DNA from 2 places in the Nitrospira sp. KM1 genome. Region 1 is predicted to be linked to the other one. Evidence: riboswitches for the same ligand, from Rfam matches in the RefSeq annotation. Region 1 holds a riboswitch; the other holds the start of a gene.
The links. Region 1 has a riboswitch for cobalamin ahead of W02_RS02430 (2OG-Fe(II) oxygenase family protein). Riboswitches for the same ligand answer to the same signal wherever they lie in the genome.
Positions count from the first base shown of each region.

Region 1 (7,620 bases):
GTTGGCGACAATAGAATCCCCTGTAGCGAAGAAGGCAACCAGGCGCTGGACGAGATGACGTTCGGATGAATTCATCTTGCTTCGCAAGTCGTCTACATCTGTTGAAAAGTCGACTTCTTCGACTGTCCAAGTATTGCGGATGGCGGCCCGATACATGTCAAAAAACACTGGATAGGTCATCGGCCTCAGCGTCAGACACATACCAGGATCGAGGAGTCGTGCCGGGCGTTCGACATATTTCATTGGCAGGCCTCGCAGGATCCTGGATTCTCCAGGGAACAGGCGATGTCTCGTGCGATATCATGCTTCGACGGTGAGGTGGTGTTCGGCGTGGACGCGGAGGCCATTCTGCCACCCTGCAAGTCAGCCGATGCGGCATCGATGGTGGCTTTTGCGATCCGTGTGGCAGGACGCGAACGAAGGTAGTAAGTCGTTTTCAGACCTTTCTGCCAGGCATAAAAGTACATGCTGGACAGTTGCCCGATATTCGGGTTTTCAATGAACAGATTCAGCGACTGGCTCTGATCGATGAATGCCCCGCGATCCGCAGCCATATCGATTAATGATCGCATCGGGATTTCCCAGACGGTGCGATACAGCAGACGCAAGTCATCGGGAAGATCGTCGAATGATTGAACCGATCCTTCGGCCATCTTCAATCGGTTACGCATGACTTCGGTCCAAAAGCCCCTCAGTTTCAGATCGGAGACCAGATACCGGTTGACCTGCAGGAAATCACCGGACAAGGTTTCCCGCTTAAATAGGTTGGACACTTGCGGCTCGATGCACTCATAGCAACCGGCAATAGATGCAATCGTCGCGGTCGGTGCGACCGCTATAAGAAGAGAATGCCGCAAACCGTGTGTGCGGATACGAGCTCGCAAGGCTTCCCACCGTTCCGGCTCGGAAGGGGAGACACTCCAAGCATCGAACTGGAGCTGACCATCTGCGGCACGCGTTTCGTCGAAGGCAGGATGACGACCCTTGGTCATCGCCAGATCCATCGAGGTCGACAGGGCATGAAAATAGATGTCCTCGGCGATGCGACAAGACAATCGCCTTGCTTCTGCGCTGTCGAACGGCAGCCGCAACTGAAAGAACACGTCCTGCAGGCCCATCACGCCGAGGCCGACCGGCCGCCAGCGAAAATTTGAAGCCTGGGCCGCAGGAATCGGATAGAAATTCAGATCGATGACGCGATCGAGTTGATGGACCGCCGTCCGAACGGTCTGCGCCAGCTTGGTGAAGTCGAACGATACCGTCCCGCCAGGCTCGGTGAAGAGGTGCCGAGACAGATTGATGGACCCGAGGTTGCAGACCGCGGTTTCGTTTTGGGAGGTGACTTCGAGAATTTCCGTACAGAGGTTCGACAAATGGACCGTGCGCCCGGATCTCGCGGTCTGATTACAGGTCCGATTGGATGTGTCCTTGAACGTCATCCATCCGTTTCCAGTCTGTGCAAGGGTGCGCATCATCCGCGCGTACAATGTGCGCGCCTTCACTGCCTTGACGGCCTGTCCATCGCGTTCAGCCTGCTCGTAGGCCTGCACGAAAGCGTCTCCGTACAAATCGGGGAGTTCAGGGACGTCTTTCGGATCGAACAGGCTCCAATCTGCATCCTGTTCCACGCGTTCCATGAACAGATCCGGAATCCAGTTTGCGAGATTCAGATTGTGAGTGCGAGCAGCCTCGTCACCGGTGTTATCGCGCAGCTCGAGAAATTCTTCGACGTCGGCGTGCCATGGTTCAAGATAGACGCAGCAAGCTCCCTTGCGTTTTCCTCCTTGATTGACCGCCGCCACGGAGGCGTCGAGCGTCTTCAGCCAGGGAATGATTCCGCTGGAATTGCCGTTCGTGCTCTCGATGAGCGAACCGCGGGAGCGGACGCGATGATAGGCCAGGCCGATACCGCCGGAAAATTTCGACAGCATGGCCACGTCTGTGTATCGCTGGTAAATCTGTTCCAGAGCATCTTCCGGCGAATCGAGAAGGAAACAGCTGGACAATTGCTCATGCCGCGTTCCGGCGTTGAAGAGGGTGGGAGAGCTCGGCAGATATTCCAGGACGGACATCAGCCGGTACAATTCCAGGGCATCGGAGACCGTTTCAGACAGTGCGCAGGCAATACGCAAGAAAAAGTGTTGGGCAGTCTCGATGACTTGCCGGCTGATCGGATGTTTGAGCAGATAGCGGTCGTAGATGGTGCGCAGGCCGAAGTATTCGAACTCCCGATCCCGCGCCGGCGTGATCGCATCATTCAACTTACGGGCGTTTTGAGAAACGAACGCCGCGAGGCGACCATTGATGAGTCCAAGGCGTTGCCCTTCTGCAATGGATTGCGTAAAGGCGTGGATCTCCTGATTGCGGACTTCCTTATCGATGTAGGTCGAGAGCAGCCGTGCGGCCAATTTGGAATATTGCGGCTCTTCTACAATGAGCCCTGCGGCCGTTTGAATCGAGAGACGGTCGAGTTCCCTGGTCGTCGCGCCATCGTAGAGTCCGCTGATCGTCTTGGTAGCAATTCGTAGCGGATCGATATCCGTCAAACCGGTGCAACAGCGTTCGACAGCGCGAACGATCTTCATTACATCGACGGCCTCCATCGAACCGTTGCGTTTGCGCACACGCATCGTTGAAGGAGACGAGGATGTTCCGCTGTCATTGGCCCGGTGCGCTGAGGCTGCAGGAGAAACGGATTGGGGATCTACCTGCTGGGCGGGATCGTTGGCCATAATGCCTCCTCGTTCGGTGGTTGCGCAAAGGATGTACCCTTGCGGGTTGACCGTGAGGAGCCGACATCAGCTAACACTGCCCTTTGAGACGACGCCAGGGCGTGTAAAGCCGACCTTCACCCCCACGGGTGACGGGAAGCTATGAAAGGGGATGGTCGTGAACCGAGGACGGAGGAAGGAAAGAGATCCGTACCAGCTCAGACCCATGGCCCTCCCACGAGGCTTCCAGGTCAAACCGACATCGGTTGTCTCTCCAATGTCAGATGCTGGCAGGTCTTCGGGCTTGCGAGCGTGTCGGCGTATGCCGCGTTCCTACTCTCCACCGCTTCCCAACTCTGACGAGTCAGTGCGAAGGTGGAGTCGTTCTCGCTTACCGCTGCGGGGCAGCCCCGGATTCACACCGGGTTCCCTCTTCGTCTCCGAGTATTTCGGAGAACCAGCACGGGGCGGGAGTCTATAGTCGATTCCGAGCGATGTCAAGACATACTCCGCGCTGTTTGTGTCTCAATGGTTACGTTGGAATGTCGCGTACACCATCATGAGCTTGGTTTTGCGAGTGGTAGGAAAGTTTGACGACGTCACCGTCCTTTACGATCGAGTGTTCCGATCCGATCCGTCTGTTCACAATAATGACGACTTCACGATCGATCACGAATGGGAGGAGCGCCCCCAGTCGAGGGGGATGATCTTCGATCAATTTTTTCACGGTGGTGGGCAGTGATGTCTCAATGTCCAGTTCATGCTCATCCAGTGCGGTTCGTAACGTCAGTCCAAATATTAAGACTTTAATCATGAGGCCTCGGATGCTTTCGGTAATGGTTGCACTGGCGCGATTCTCTCATGAGCCTTTGTGAATAATCGGATCGAGATTGAAGGCGATGCTGATACGAGGAGCATTCCCCGTATACCGCGTGACTGCGTGAAACAGCCAGCCGGGAAACAGCAGGCATTGGCCGGCTGAGGGGGTAAACGAGACACTCGCTCCTGCGTCATGGAGCTCTGGCACGCTGTATCGGAGATATGGGGCTAGCATGCGCGGCAGACATCCTCGCGGATCATAGAGTTGCAATTCTCCGCCATTTGCTCCCTGTGAGACGTCGCCCACGTCGATGTAATACACGCCGGACCAAAAACTGCCGGGATGTGGGTGGCAAGCATTGCTGCCTCCCTTCCGCTGTACATTGGCCCACAATTCGGCTACTCGCCACTCGGGTTGCCGCGCGTGGAGACTCGATCGTTCTGACAACTCTGTCATGCACGTGGCGACTTGGGTGACCTGACCAAGGAGAAGCTCAAGCGGATCGGCAGCCCATTCCAGCATGGAGAGATCATGAGGAGACGACCATCCGACAACCTCGTCGTCTGAATAACTCGGTTGAGAGGTTTCTCGTTCGAGGATAAGACGAGAAAGCTCGGCGTTGATGCGACGGTGGTCCACAACGGTAAACACCAGCAGCGGCGTGGCAAAGAGTGGTCTGATGGAGATTTCGTTTTCAGGCGTCACATTGCCGACCGATCCCGTGGTCCATCGAGGTTCCCGGACGAGGAGAGGATCAGCCGAAATGTGTGTGGATTTCGGACCGACCTGCATCCCCGCGGATAACGAGAATCCTTGTGAAGGGGATGTGGTCGTGAACTTAGAACGGAAGAGAAGAGACGAGTCCGTACCAGCTCAGACCCACGGCCCTCCCACGAGGCATCAAGGTCTAACAGGCACCGGTTGTCTCTCCGGAGCCGGATGCTGGCAGGTCTTCGGGCTTGCGAGCGTGTCGGCGTATGCCGCGTTCCTACTCTCCACCGCTTCCCAACTCTGACGAGTCAGTGCGAAGGTGGAGTCGTTCTCGCTTACCGCTGCGGGGCAGCCCCGGATTTGCACCGGGTTCCCTCTTTATTCTCTGAACGATCTCAGAGACCAGCAACGGGGCGGAGTCTATATTTCTGAACCAATTCAAGTCAAGGACATGAATGGCTGAACTGATAGCGATCATCATTAAATCAGTGAGAGAGCCCTCACACGAAAAACTGTTCGCGATCCAAGCCATGAAAACACGGGCGAAGGAATTCGGCGGCTCATCGAGCCGTGTCGATCTTGCCTGATGACTCACTCGTCGTCCGCTCATAGACCAGCGCGATGCGCTGGAATCTGGCAGAGAAGATGGAGATTGGTACTGCCGGCGCTACTTGATGGCGATGCTGGATCGTGCATGCGCGATGCTCCTGCGCAGGGGGGGTGCTACCACGAAAATAGAGAGAAGGACTTCATGAGCAAGCTTTTGACGATGAACGAGGCAGCAGGGTATTTAGGCGTGTCGAAACTCACGCGCATGGTTGGGTACCAGCTTATAAAGTGAGCTTCATCAAGGTCGGTCGATTCGTGAAATTTCGACATGAGCACTTAGGCAAGTGGGAATTCCTTATGATGCTAGAGGAGTACGGGCAGTGCGGCTAAAACCTTAAGCGAGAGTCTATCACCGCTAAGAAGGTCTGACACAGTTCAGGTTCTTCCCCCGCCCGCTGTCAAGCTGACCTTGCAGAGAATTGCAAAAGTGCGTAGCCTGTCGACTAGGTACGTCTTCACCGGCGAGAGGAAACCCATTTATCACATGATAAGATCATTGCAAGGTAGCTCTGGTGAAAGCCAGCATTCCTGATTTCGGATTCCACGATTTGAGGCATTGCGCTTCCACCAACCTAAGAAGGGTAGGGGTGGACACGGCACCGGCAATGCACAAGTGGGGCACAAGTCTGAGAAAATGTGGAAACGGTACAATGCGATTGAAAAGCATGACTTGACTCCTAATACCCAAAAGTTCGATAGATACCCTTTAAGCTGGACACGCCGGTAACACTTGGTCGAACGTTAAAGTAGATACACCAGCTAAGTGATTGAGATATTTATCGCGCCCGTAGCTCAGTTGGATAGAGCATCAGCCTTCTAAGCTGAGGGTCGCTGGTTCGATTCCAGCCGGGCGCACCATTTCATAGTCGCTGACAGCTAAATTTTTTAAGTATCTGAAGGGTAAGGGTAGTTCTTCATTTCTTGAAGTTCGAAAGCCCTCATTCCGTTGATAGGACAATTTATTAGCAAAGACTAGTTTCTTCCGATAGAGGACCACCGCGATGACCGACCTTGATGAAGCTATCGGAGCGTTCATGCGTGACAATCCGTCCGTAACAAATCCGGCATTGATCCTTCATGGCATTCTGGAAGCACACCCAGATCTGAGAGAGGGAAACGAAATAGATCTGGATATTATTGGTCTATTTGTTCAATGCTGCGAACCGGAACCACCGCGATGAAACACTTTTGACCGTATCGAGAATGTTGCTTGGCGAGTACTGACTCAATCTCGCATTCGCTCTAGCTTCGCGGGCCCTGCGAGAACCCTGGCTACTAGCCATTACATTGAATGTCGCAAACGCAGTTAAGGTGATTCCCCCAATACCTCAGCTCAGTGATTAGTTTCTTGGGCATCAATGGCACTCAGAATCGTACAAGCCTGTCATCCATTTGCGTAGATATCATCTCACTCGTAAGGACATTGGCACGCACTACCCGAAACATGCCAAAGCGGCACAGCCCTGTGCCAAACGCCAGACGCATTAACAGGAACGTGGGCACTTCTCGCAATGATTTAATCAACCCGCTCACGCCAAACCGAACAAGTCCTGCTGGACGGACAAATCCCTGCCAGATGGAATCGAGCCATGAGGGTATGGTTTCGACAGTCCAATCTGCTGTGGTGACTTCACCCGCCACCAGTCCGGTTGACTCCAGTAATTCTGAAAACCCTTCAATGCTCGAAAACGCTGGATGAGACCACTGATCCAGCAGTTGCCGCATCACTGGCTTTTCCCAAAAATTGAGTGGAACCTGACGATCGTCCCGCTGATTCCAATCGGCAACGACCAGAATTCCACCCGGTTTCAGAACACGCAGTAGCTCCCGAGCGAATTGTGCCTTATCCGGCATGTGCGGTCCTGCCTCGACCGACCAGACCACATCAAAACTGGCATTGGGGAACGAAAGTGCCAGTGCATCATCGATCTGAAAGTGGGCATTCACCTCTGGGGAGGTCAGTGCTTGAGCACGTCTGACTTGCTGAGGGCTGAGCGTGATTCCTGTGACAGCAAAGCCATAATCTCGCGCGAGAATGCGACTGCTGCCGCCAATGCCACAGCCCACATCTAAAACCGTCGTACCGGAAGGAAGCTTGTCTAACCCACCCCAATGCACCATTTCATGCACAAAGTCTGACTTGGCTTTGAGAAAATCCTTTTTGCGTGGTGGAGAGCCATAGTGACCCAGATGGATATGTTCGCCCCAGTAGAACTCTAGAATGCCGTCATTGGTCCAATCATCATAGGAATTGGCGACAGAATCGGCAGACTGATATTTGCGGGGAAATAGCAAGTACAACATTAATCCAATCAGCAGTAACCCCAGGAGAAGGACGATCGCCCATATGAAAATGTTCATCATATCGAATGTCCAAATGAACGTGATCTCATTAACATGTACGGACAATACAAAGAAAAGTGACCGAGTAACCTGGGAAGCACCTCCACCACTTCCCCATTATTCATGTGCCAACAGAGGCGAAAAGTAGTGTAGATTAGCCTCGGAAGTGCTGCTAAGTCAAAGCGAAGGGTATTGGATTCTCAGGCGAATCCCTCATTTTTGGAGGTGTCGAGGATGCGAAGCAGATTCCTTATGAGACCGATCGGTTCGACCGGTGTGTTTCGGTCGGCAGCCTTAAGTATTGGTCAAACCCTGCGCAGAGTACCGGAATGAGCCAATGAACAAGGGAATGATCGAAACGGACGTAGCGATTGTCGGCGCGGGCGGCGGCGGTGCCGTCTTAGCCCTGGCACTGGCAAAGCAAAA
Region 1 covers NZ_AP022671.1:520,694-528,313, forward strand. Annotated here, with positions in the region: gene W02_RS02415 (ribonucleotide-diphosphate reductase subunit beta) at 1-243, opposite strand, end outside; gene W02_RS02420 (ribonucleoside-diphosphate reductase subunit alpha) at 240-2,630, opposite strand; cobalamin riboswitch at 2,983-3,188, opposite strand; gene W02_RS02425 (MoaD/ThiS family protein) at 3,244-3,525, opposite strand; gene W02_RS02430 (2OG-Fe(II) oxygenase family protein) at 3,571-4,236, opposite strand; cobalamin riboswitch at 4,458-4,664, opposite strand; gene W02_RS21720 (hypothetical protein) at 4,698-4,829, shown strand; tRNA gene W02_RS02435 (tRNA-Arg) at 5,633-5,709, shown strand; gene W02_RS02440 (hypothetical protein) at 5,853-6,032, shown strand; gene W02_RS02445 (methyltransferase domain-containing protein) at 6,217-7,212, opposite strand; gene W02_RS02450 (NAD(P)/FAD-dependent oxidoreductase) at 7,532-7,620, shown strand, end outside.

Region 2 (7,620 bases), 300 kb from region 1:
TTGCCGACGACCCTGTCATGACCCGACCATGATGCCGACTCTTTCGCATCCTCCATCGTCCCAGCCGACTCACATGGTCCAGGCATCGAATACCGTCCCTCGTTCGCAAGAAATTGATCACCATACTTTTCAACAGTCCACGCTCACGACGAAGCGTTGGTTGACCATAATCATCTTCTTATCCGCGGTATCGGTGGCGACAGTGGTGTTATGCCTTCAGTTCGGTACGCAATACATCGGATTGGGCGAAATGTTCGGAATCATCTGGCGGACGATCACAAGCTTCCCCGGGACGGCCGATTCCGATGTGACCGCCACCATTCTGATGCAGGTGCGCCTTCCCAGGGTGTTGTTGGGATTTTTGGCAGGAGCGAGCCTGGCCGCGATCGGCGTCACATTGCAGGCATTGCTGCGCAATGCATTGGCAGATCCCTACGTGCTCGGGGTGTCGAGTGGAGCGGCGCTCGGCGTGTCGGTGGCCGTCCTTTTCGGCGTGGGTACGACGATACTGTCGGTATCGGCGTTGCCGCTATGCGGATTTTTGGGAAGCCTCATGGCGTTGGCCGTGATCTATCGTATGGCGGTGAGTTATGACCGTCTCCCCATCCACAGCGTCCTCCTGGCCGGCGTCATCTTGAATGCGATCTTCTCGGCACTCATCATGTTCATCACCTCGATCCTGGATCCGAATCGTTCGTTCGGGATGATGGCCTGGCTCATGGGGTCGCTGACGGCTCCAGCTCTTCCCGCATTGTCGGTCTTTTCTTTGTATGTGCTGCTGGGTCTATTTCTCTTGCTGAGACACGTCGGCGTGCTGAACCTGATGGCGTTCGGCGAGGATGCGGCGCGGTCTCTGGGCATTGATACCGAGCGGGTGAAACGGAATCTTCTTCTCCTATCGGCCTTGATGACCGGCGCCGTCGTGTCCTTCAGCGGCATGATTGGCTTCATTGGCATGGTGATTCCCCACGCCGTGCGTATGGTGTTTGGTGCGGATCACCGTCTCCTTATGCCTGCTTCAGTCTTGATCGGAGGCGCATTTCTGACGGTTGCCGACACACTTGCCCGAACGTACGCGGCGCCGTCGGAACTACCGGTGGGAATTGTGACGGCATTGGCCGGTGGTCCGTTTTTCGTCTATTTGTTGGTCTGGAGAAAGGACCGCATGTCGTGAACGCCTCCGTCGAGATGAATTTGCCGGCAGAGAACGAGTCACAGGGATCGGTCCCGCATGCGTTCGACGTTCGCGGCTTGCATTTCCGCTATGGGAAACAAGACCAGGCCGCTTCACCCTGGATCATCCGAAACGTCAATTTCCATGTCGAGTCAGGTCAAATCCTGGGAATCGTCGGGCCCAACGGGTCCGGAAAGACATCTCTGCTCAAACTATTCGCGAGGATTGCCAGACCCTCGAAGGGTTCCATCGAATTATTTGGACACTCTTTGTGGGATTTGACTCCGGATAAGGTTGCACGGTCCGTGGCATTCGTGCCCCAAGAATCCGATTTGTCATTTCCGTTTACCGTAGCCGAAACAGTTCTCATGGGGCGATTTCCGCATCGCCATCATTCCTACTGGGACATGGGATTTGGCTGGGACCGCCGAGACGATCGAGCGATCGCGCAACAGGCAATGGAGACCATGGATGTCTGGGGGCTTGCCGGACGAGCCGTCACGGAGCTCTCGGGCGGCGAGCGGCAACGTGTCATCATCGCCCGCGCGCTCGCTCAAGATACGAAGATCCTGTTATTGGACGAACCGACCGCATTTCTGGATCTGCAGCATCAGGTTGAGATGTGCGCGCTCCTGCGCAGGCTGAAACGCGACAGCAGCATGACGATTGTCTTGGTCTCGCACGATCTGAATATCGCCAGTCAGTCCTGCGATAGAGTTGCGGTAATGAAAGACGGGGCTATCCAAGCTTTGGGCTCGCCGGAACACGTCATGCGGGCCGATGTCTTGCGCCAGGTTTATAGTTGCGATGTCCTGATCGACCGGCATCCGGAATCTGGACTTCCACGGATTACATTACCGGGAGATCGATCCGCTCAGAGTTCGAGTTGATAGAAGAAAAGACGGGAAGGTTCGTGCCCGGCCACCCGTCATTCCGATCAGGGCATGGGATATTGAGGAGGGATTGTCAGACCAACGCCGTCGGTGACGGGGAAGATGGTGAAAAACCATCACGGTGCCGCCACTGTAAGCGGGGAGCGACTCTGCACGAACGCCACTGTCTAGAAATGTGACGACGGAACCGAGTGGTCCGTCGCATCGGCTGGTCACGCCGGTGCGGCGTGCTCTCAGCCGATCTCGCAAGAGGATGGGAAGGCGCAGAGAAGCATCGATCCGCGAGTCAGGAGACCCGACCGACGGAGCGCATCAACACCCTTCGAGCCAAAGGGAGGTTTCCATGTGTCAGGTTTCCGTCTGCCTTGTCATTCGTGTGCTGATTCTTGTGATCGGCCTCGCGGTTCCCGTTCAGACCGTCCGTGCGCAAGAAGTTGCGATGGCCGAGTCATCCGAAGTCATAGAAACTCAGGAAGTGGTCGTCAGTGCCACAAAAACGGAAACTCCCATAAGAGAAGTTACGAGCGCCGTCGAAGTGATCTCCGGCGAACAAATGCAACAGCGCAAGGTCAGAACCGTGGCTGAGGCGTTACGATGGGCGCAAGGGATGGCCGTATTTCAAAGCGGCGGACCGGGAACGAATGTGGATGTGCGGATGCGGGGAGGAACACCGGAGCAGACGCTCGTTCTGATCGACGGCGCCATCGTCAACAGTGCCACACTGGGCACCTATGATTTTGCCAATTTGACGAGCGACAACATTGAACGCATCGAAATCCTGCGGGGCAGTCAAGGCATGATGTGGGGTTCGGATGCCATGGGCGGCGTGATCAATATCACAACGAAACGTGGACGAGAGACGCCGAACGTCTCGGGCTTTGCAGAGTACGGATCGTTTAATACGATTCGCGAAGGGGCCACCGTTTCGGGAAAGAAGGGACCGGTCGATGTAGCCGCATCCCTCACTCGGTGGGATACAGCCAGCTTTTCCGCCATCAATTACAGACGCGGTGCAAGTGAACGGGACGGGTTTCATAACTGGCAGGGTTCAGTCAGGTTGGGAGTCGATCTTCCGAAAGACGGACGACTGGATTTTAATTTTCGTTGGATGGATGGAATTACGAACTTAGATGGATTCGCATTCACTGATCCTGCCGACGTGCTTGGCGCAAAAACGCAAAGCAAGCAGCATGTCTTTTCCGGCTCATATATGCAACCGATCACGGACTGGTGGTCGCAAAAGCTGACGTTGGCACGAGCAACCGATAATCTGGTGACGAGCTCTGGAACGCTTCAGCGTAATCTGGTCACTGGGTTTGAGGATACTCCGTTTGCCTTCAACTCCGAGATCAGCACCACCAGTAATCGAATCGAGTGGCAGCATGATTTTCAGGTTGCCAAGCCGGTAATGTTGACGGCGGGGTACCAATTTCGCGAGCAGCTTGGAGAATTTGTCGATACTCTGAACGGTACAAGCCTCATTCCTAACAAAGGCGTGAGCAGTAATGCAGGATTTGCCGAAGCCAAACTCAATTTATGGGACCGTCTGTTTGGAACAGCAGGGATTCGGCAAGACGAATACAATGTATTTGGAAGTGCGACTACATACCGTGTCACAGCTGGTTATCTAGTCAAAGAAACCGGAACCAAGTTGCGCGGCAGCTATGGAACTGGCTTCCGTGCTCCGACGATCAATCAGCTATTCTTTCCCGACTTCGGCAATCCAAATTTGAAACCGGAGAAAAGCAAAGGTCTAGATATTGCACTCGATCAATCGTTGTTTAATGACCGGGTACTGTTAAGCGCCGGGTACTTTTGGACCCGGTATCAAAATCTGATCCTGTCGGTGTTTGATCCAGCCGGATGTCCACCGGGAGGGTTTGGGTTTTGTGCTCAGAATATCGGAGCAGCTAGGGCGGATGGACTTGAAGCAAGTGCCAAGATCCAAGTGGTTCGTGACCGTCCTTGGATCAAGAGCCTGGACGTGCAGTTCCAATACACGTATACGAACACCGAAAATCTGACTGATAATGCGAACACCCGGCTGCCCAAATGGCCGCTCCATCAATGGTCAACCATAGTCAGCTATCAGCCTGTCGAATCGTTCAGAGCCAATCTCGAGGGCCGATATATTGGGCAGCGGTTCAATGATACATTTAATGATCAACCGATTTCGTCTTTTTATGTCTGGAATGCGTCGGCCACCTATGACGTCAGTAAGTCCGTCCAAATCTATGGAAGAGCCGACAATATTTTTGGCCGCCGGTATGAAGAAGTCTTGTATTTCGGAACGCCCATCAAATCGATATTCGGCGGGGTACGGATCAATTTCGACGTGCCGTTATAGTCCGAGGAGAAGCAACATTTGTGAGCCTGGACGGCGGATCGGCAAGAGCCGTCGTCCCGGCTTGCTCCGTGGAGGTCAAGGACTGTATGAAGGGATCGATCGTCAAGGTCTGCGAAGTGTGCGGAGGGACATTTGAGTGCGGGCAGTATTGCTGCTGGTGCGGACAACTAGCTGTGACGACAGAGCAGATGGATTGGATTGAGCAAGCCTTTGACGATTGTCTTTGCCCAAGCTGTCTGAGGAAAATTGTCAGCGGAGAAATCGGTCCTACTGCCGCAATCATGAAAAGGACCTGACATGCGTATTACAAAAGTCTATACGAGGACCGGCGATGCGGGACAAACCCGTTTGGCCGGTGGACAGCAGGTGTGGAAGGACAGTCTTCGCGTGGAGGCCTATGGAACCATCGATGAACTGAACGCATCGATTGGACTGGCCCGGACGCTGAACAATGAAAAAGACTCAGTCCAGGCAGCTCGCCTCGAAACCGATTTACGATGGGTTCAAAACAAACTGTTCGATATCGGCAGTATTCTCGCCACGGCAGCAGGTGATCGCTTCAAGAACATGCCGACGATCACGGCGCAGGACGTGACGGGGCTCGAGCATATGATTGATCGCTGTCAGGAAGATCTAGCCCCCCTCAAGGAATTCATCTTACCAGGCGGAGGGAAAGTCTCCGCCACGTTGCACGTATCGCGAACCATCTGCCGTCGAGCGGAACGTGTCTGTATTCGTCTGTCGCGGGAAGAAACGGTCGAAGCCGAGATCAATAAATTCGTGAACCGGTTGAGCGACGCGCTGTTCGTCCTGGCGCGATGGGTCGCCAAAATGCACGGCGAGCCGGAGTTTCTATGGGAGCGTCAATCGGCAGACCTCAAAGCGGAACGCTAGTGCATGCCGGCACGCACGCTCATGATCCAGGGAACGGCGTCGCATGTCGGCAAGTCCACGCTCGTGTCGGCCCTGTGCCGCGTGTTCACGAGGCGAGGGCTTCGCGTCGCGCCCTTCAAAGCACAAAACATGTCGAATAATTCCTTCGTCACTCCGGACGGGAAGGAGATCGGCCGAGCCCAGGCCGTGCAAGCTGCGGCCTGCGGACTGGCGCCGAGGGCGGATTTCAATCCCGTGTTGATTAAGCCGGCCGATGATCTCCGGGCTCAACTGATTGTCGCGGGTGATGTGTGCGATACATTGACTGCCGCAGATTTCGGAATGATCCGGCGCCGATATTGGTCTGTGGTACAAGAAAGTTTTTCGCGACTCGCTCACGAATTCGACCTGGTTGTGCTCGAAGGCGCCGGCAGCCCCGCGGAGGTCAATCTTCGGGACTGCGATGTCGTAAACATGCAGATGGCTCGGTTCGCAGGGGCGCCGGTTGTTTTGGTGGGGGATATCGACCGAGGCGGGGTATTTGCCTCGTTGGTCGGTACCTGGTCATTGCTGGACGAACCCGATCGTCGGCATTTGAAGGCCTTCGCCGTCAATAAGTTTCGCGGGGACGAGCATCTTCTCGACGGCGGGCTGACTCGCGTTTCGAAGGAAACCGGGATGGTCTGCGCCGGCGTGGTTCCCTATATAAAGGATATGAATATTCCGGAGGAGGATTCGTTGGGGTGGTTGAGCGGATTTGTTTCGACTGACAAGATGCCCGATCGCATCAGGGTTGGCATCGTGGACCTCCCTGCAATTTCCAATGCGACGGATTTCGAGCCGCTGGCCTCGGAGCCGGATGTCGAAGTTCTGCGAATGGAGCGACCTGGTGATCATTTGGTGGATGCCCTGATATTCCCCGGAACAAAACACACGATCCAGGCATTGAGCTTCGTTCGCGCTCGTGAATTTGACACTTTTGCAGAACGGGTCCTGGAGGCCGGTGGTATGGTCGGCGGCATTTGCGGCGGGTACCAGCTCCTTGGACGGACCATCCGGGACCCGGAACATCTGGAATCCGATCAGGCCGAAGCATGCGGGCTTGGAATCCTCCCGGTCGAAACCGTGTTCGCCGTACCGAAGATTGTCCAACCTGTCGCAGGACGTCACGCGGAGAGCGGGACGGCAGTGACAGGCTATCGTGTGCATATGGGACGCACCACCATTCGAGGAAAAAGTCAGCCCTTCATTCATATGCAGTCCCCGACGGCGGAGGAATATCTTGATGATGGCGTCTCCCTCGATCACGGGAGGAAGTTTGGGACTTCTGTGCATGGACTGTTCGAGTGCGCCGAATTTCGGCGATGGTGGTTGAATCGATTGCGCCGATGGAAGGGATGGGAGGTTCTCCCGGTGACACACAGCCACTCATTGGACGCTAAAATCGACCGGCTGGCCGATGTGGTCGTGAAGCACCTGGCGCTACCCGTTATTGACCGGTTGATCGAAGAGGGAGTGTAGTGCGGAGAAGGGACAAGCCGGCATCCGAGCTGATCCTGGTCCTGGGCGGCGCATCGTCAGGTAAAAGTGAGGCGGCGATGAACATAGCGGTTCGCGGTGTGAAACGGACGGCGCGCCGTGCATTCGTGGCCACGGGACAAGGGTTGGATGAGGAGATGGCGATGAAGATTGCCAGACACCGGCGCACGCGATCATCCTCATGGAAGACCGCGGAAGTCCCTCTCGGACTGGTTGCATGGATGAAACGGCATGCGGCGTCGTATCGCGTGATTCTCGTCGATTGCCTGACGATGTGGGTGTCGAACCAGTATGAACAGGAAATCTCGGATTCAAGAGTGCTGAAGGATGCAAAGGCCATTCTTTCGTGTATCCGGAAGAGTCACGCTCGGGCTGTGCTCGTCAGTAACGAGTTGGGCATGGGCCTTGTCCCTGCAGATAGAGTCTCCAGGCGATTTCGTGAACTGGCAGGAGCTCTCAATCAGCTGATTGCCGCCGAAGCGGACCAAGTGTTCTTAGTGGTGAGCGGGCTTCCTGTTCAGATCAAATAGGAGAGTTATGTCTTTATTGGATGTCACACGTATGATTGGTTTCCCTGATATGACTGCCGCTGCTGACGCGCAGCGGCGATTGGACAACTTGACCAAGCCCCAAGGAAGCCTCGGCCGCCTTGAGGAGTTAGCCGTGCAGTATTGCGCCATGACTGGAGATCGCAAACCCGCCGTTCCGTCGGGTGTCGTCTTTACATTCGCTGCGGACCACGGGGTGGTCGATGAGGGGGTGAGCGCCTATCCCAGGGCAGTGACGGCCCAGAT
Region 2 covers NZ_AP022671.1:821,423-829,042, reverse strand. Annotated here, with positions in the region: gene W02_RS03845 (ABC transporter substrate-binding protein) at 1-32, shown strand, start outside; gene W02_RS03840 (iron ABC transporter permease) at 29-1,174, shown strand; gene W02_RS03835 (ABC transporter ATP-binding protein) at 1,171-2,064, shown strand; cobalamin riboswitch at 2,122-2,385, shown strand; gene W02_RS03830 (TonB-dependent siderophore receptor) at 2,411-4,414, shown strand; gene W02_RS21990 (cysteine-rich CWC family protein) at 4,501-4,710, shown strand; gene W02_RS03820 (cob(I)yrinic acid a,c-diamide adenosyltransferase) at 4,712-5,308, shown strand; gene W02_RS03815 (cobyric acid synthase) at 5,312-6,808, shown strand; gene cobU (bifunctional adenosylcobinamide kinase/adenosylcobinamide-phosphate guanylyltransferase) at 6,808-7,356, shown strand; gene cobT (nicotinate-nucleotide--dimethylbenzimidazole phosphoribosyltransferase) at 7,364-7,620, shown strand, end outside.
Region 2: it holds a riboswitch for cobalamin, as region 1 does, so the genes downstream of both, W02_RS03830 (TonB-dependent siderophore receptor) here and W02_RS02430 (2OG-Fe(II) oxygenase family protein) in region 1, are expected to answer to the same signal.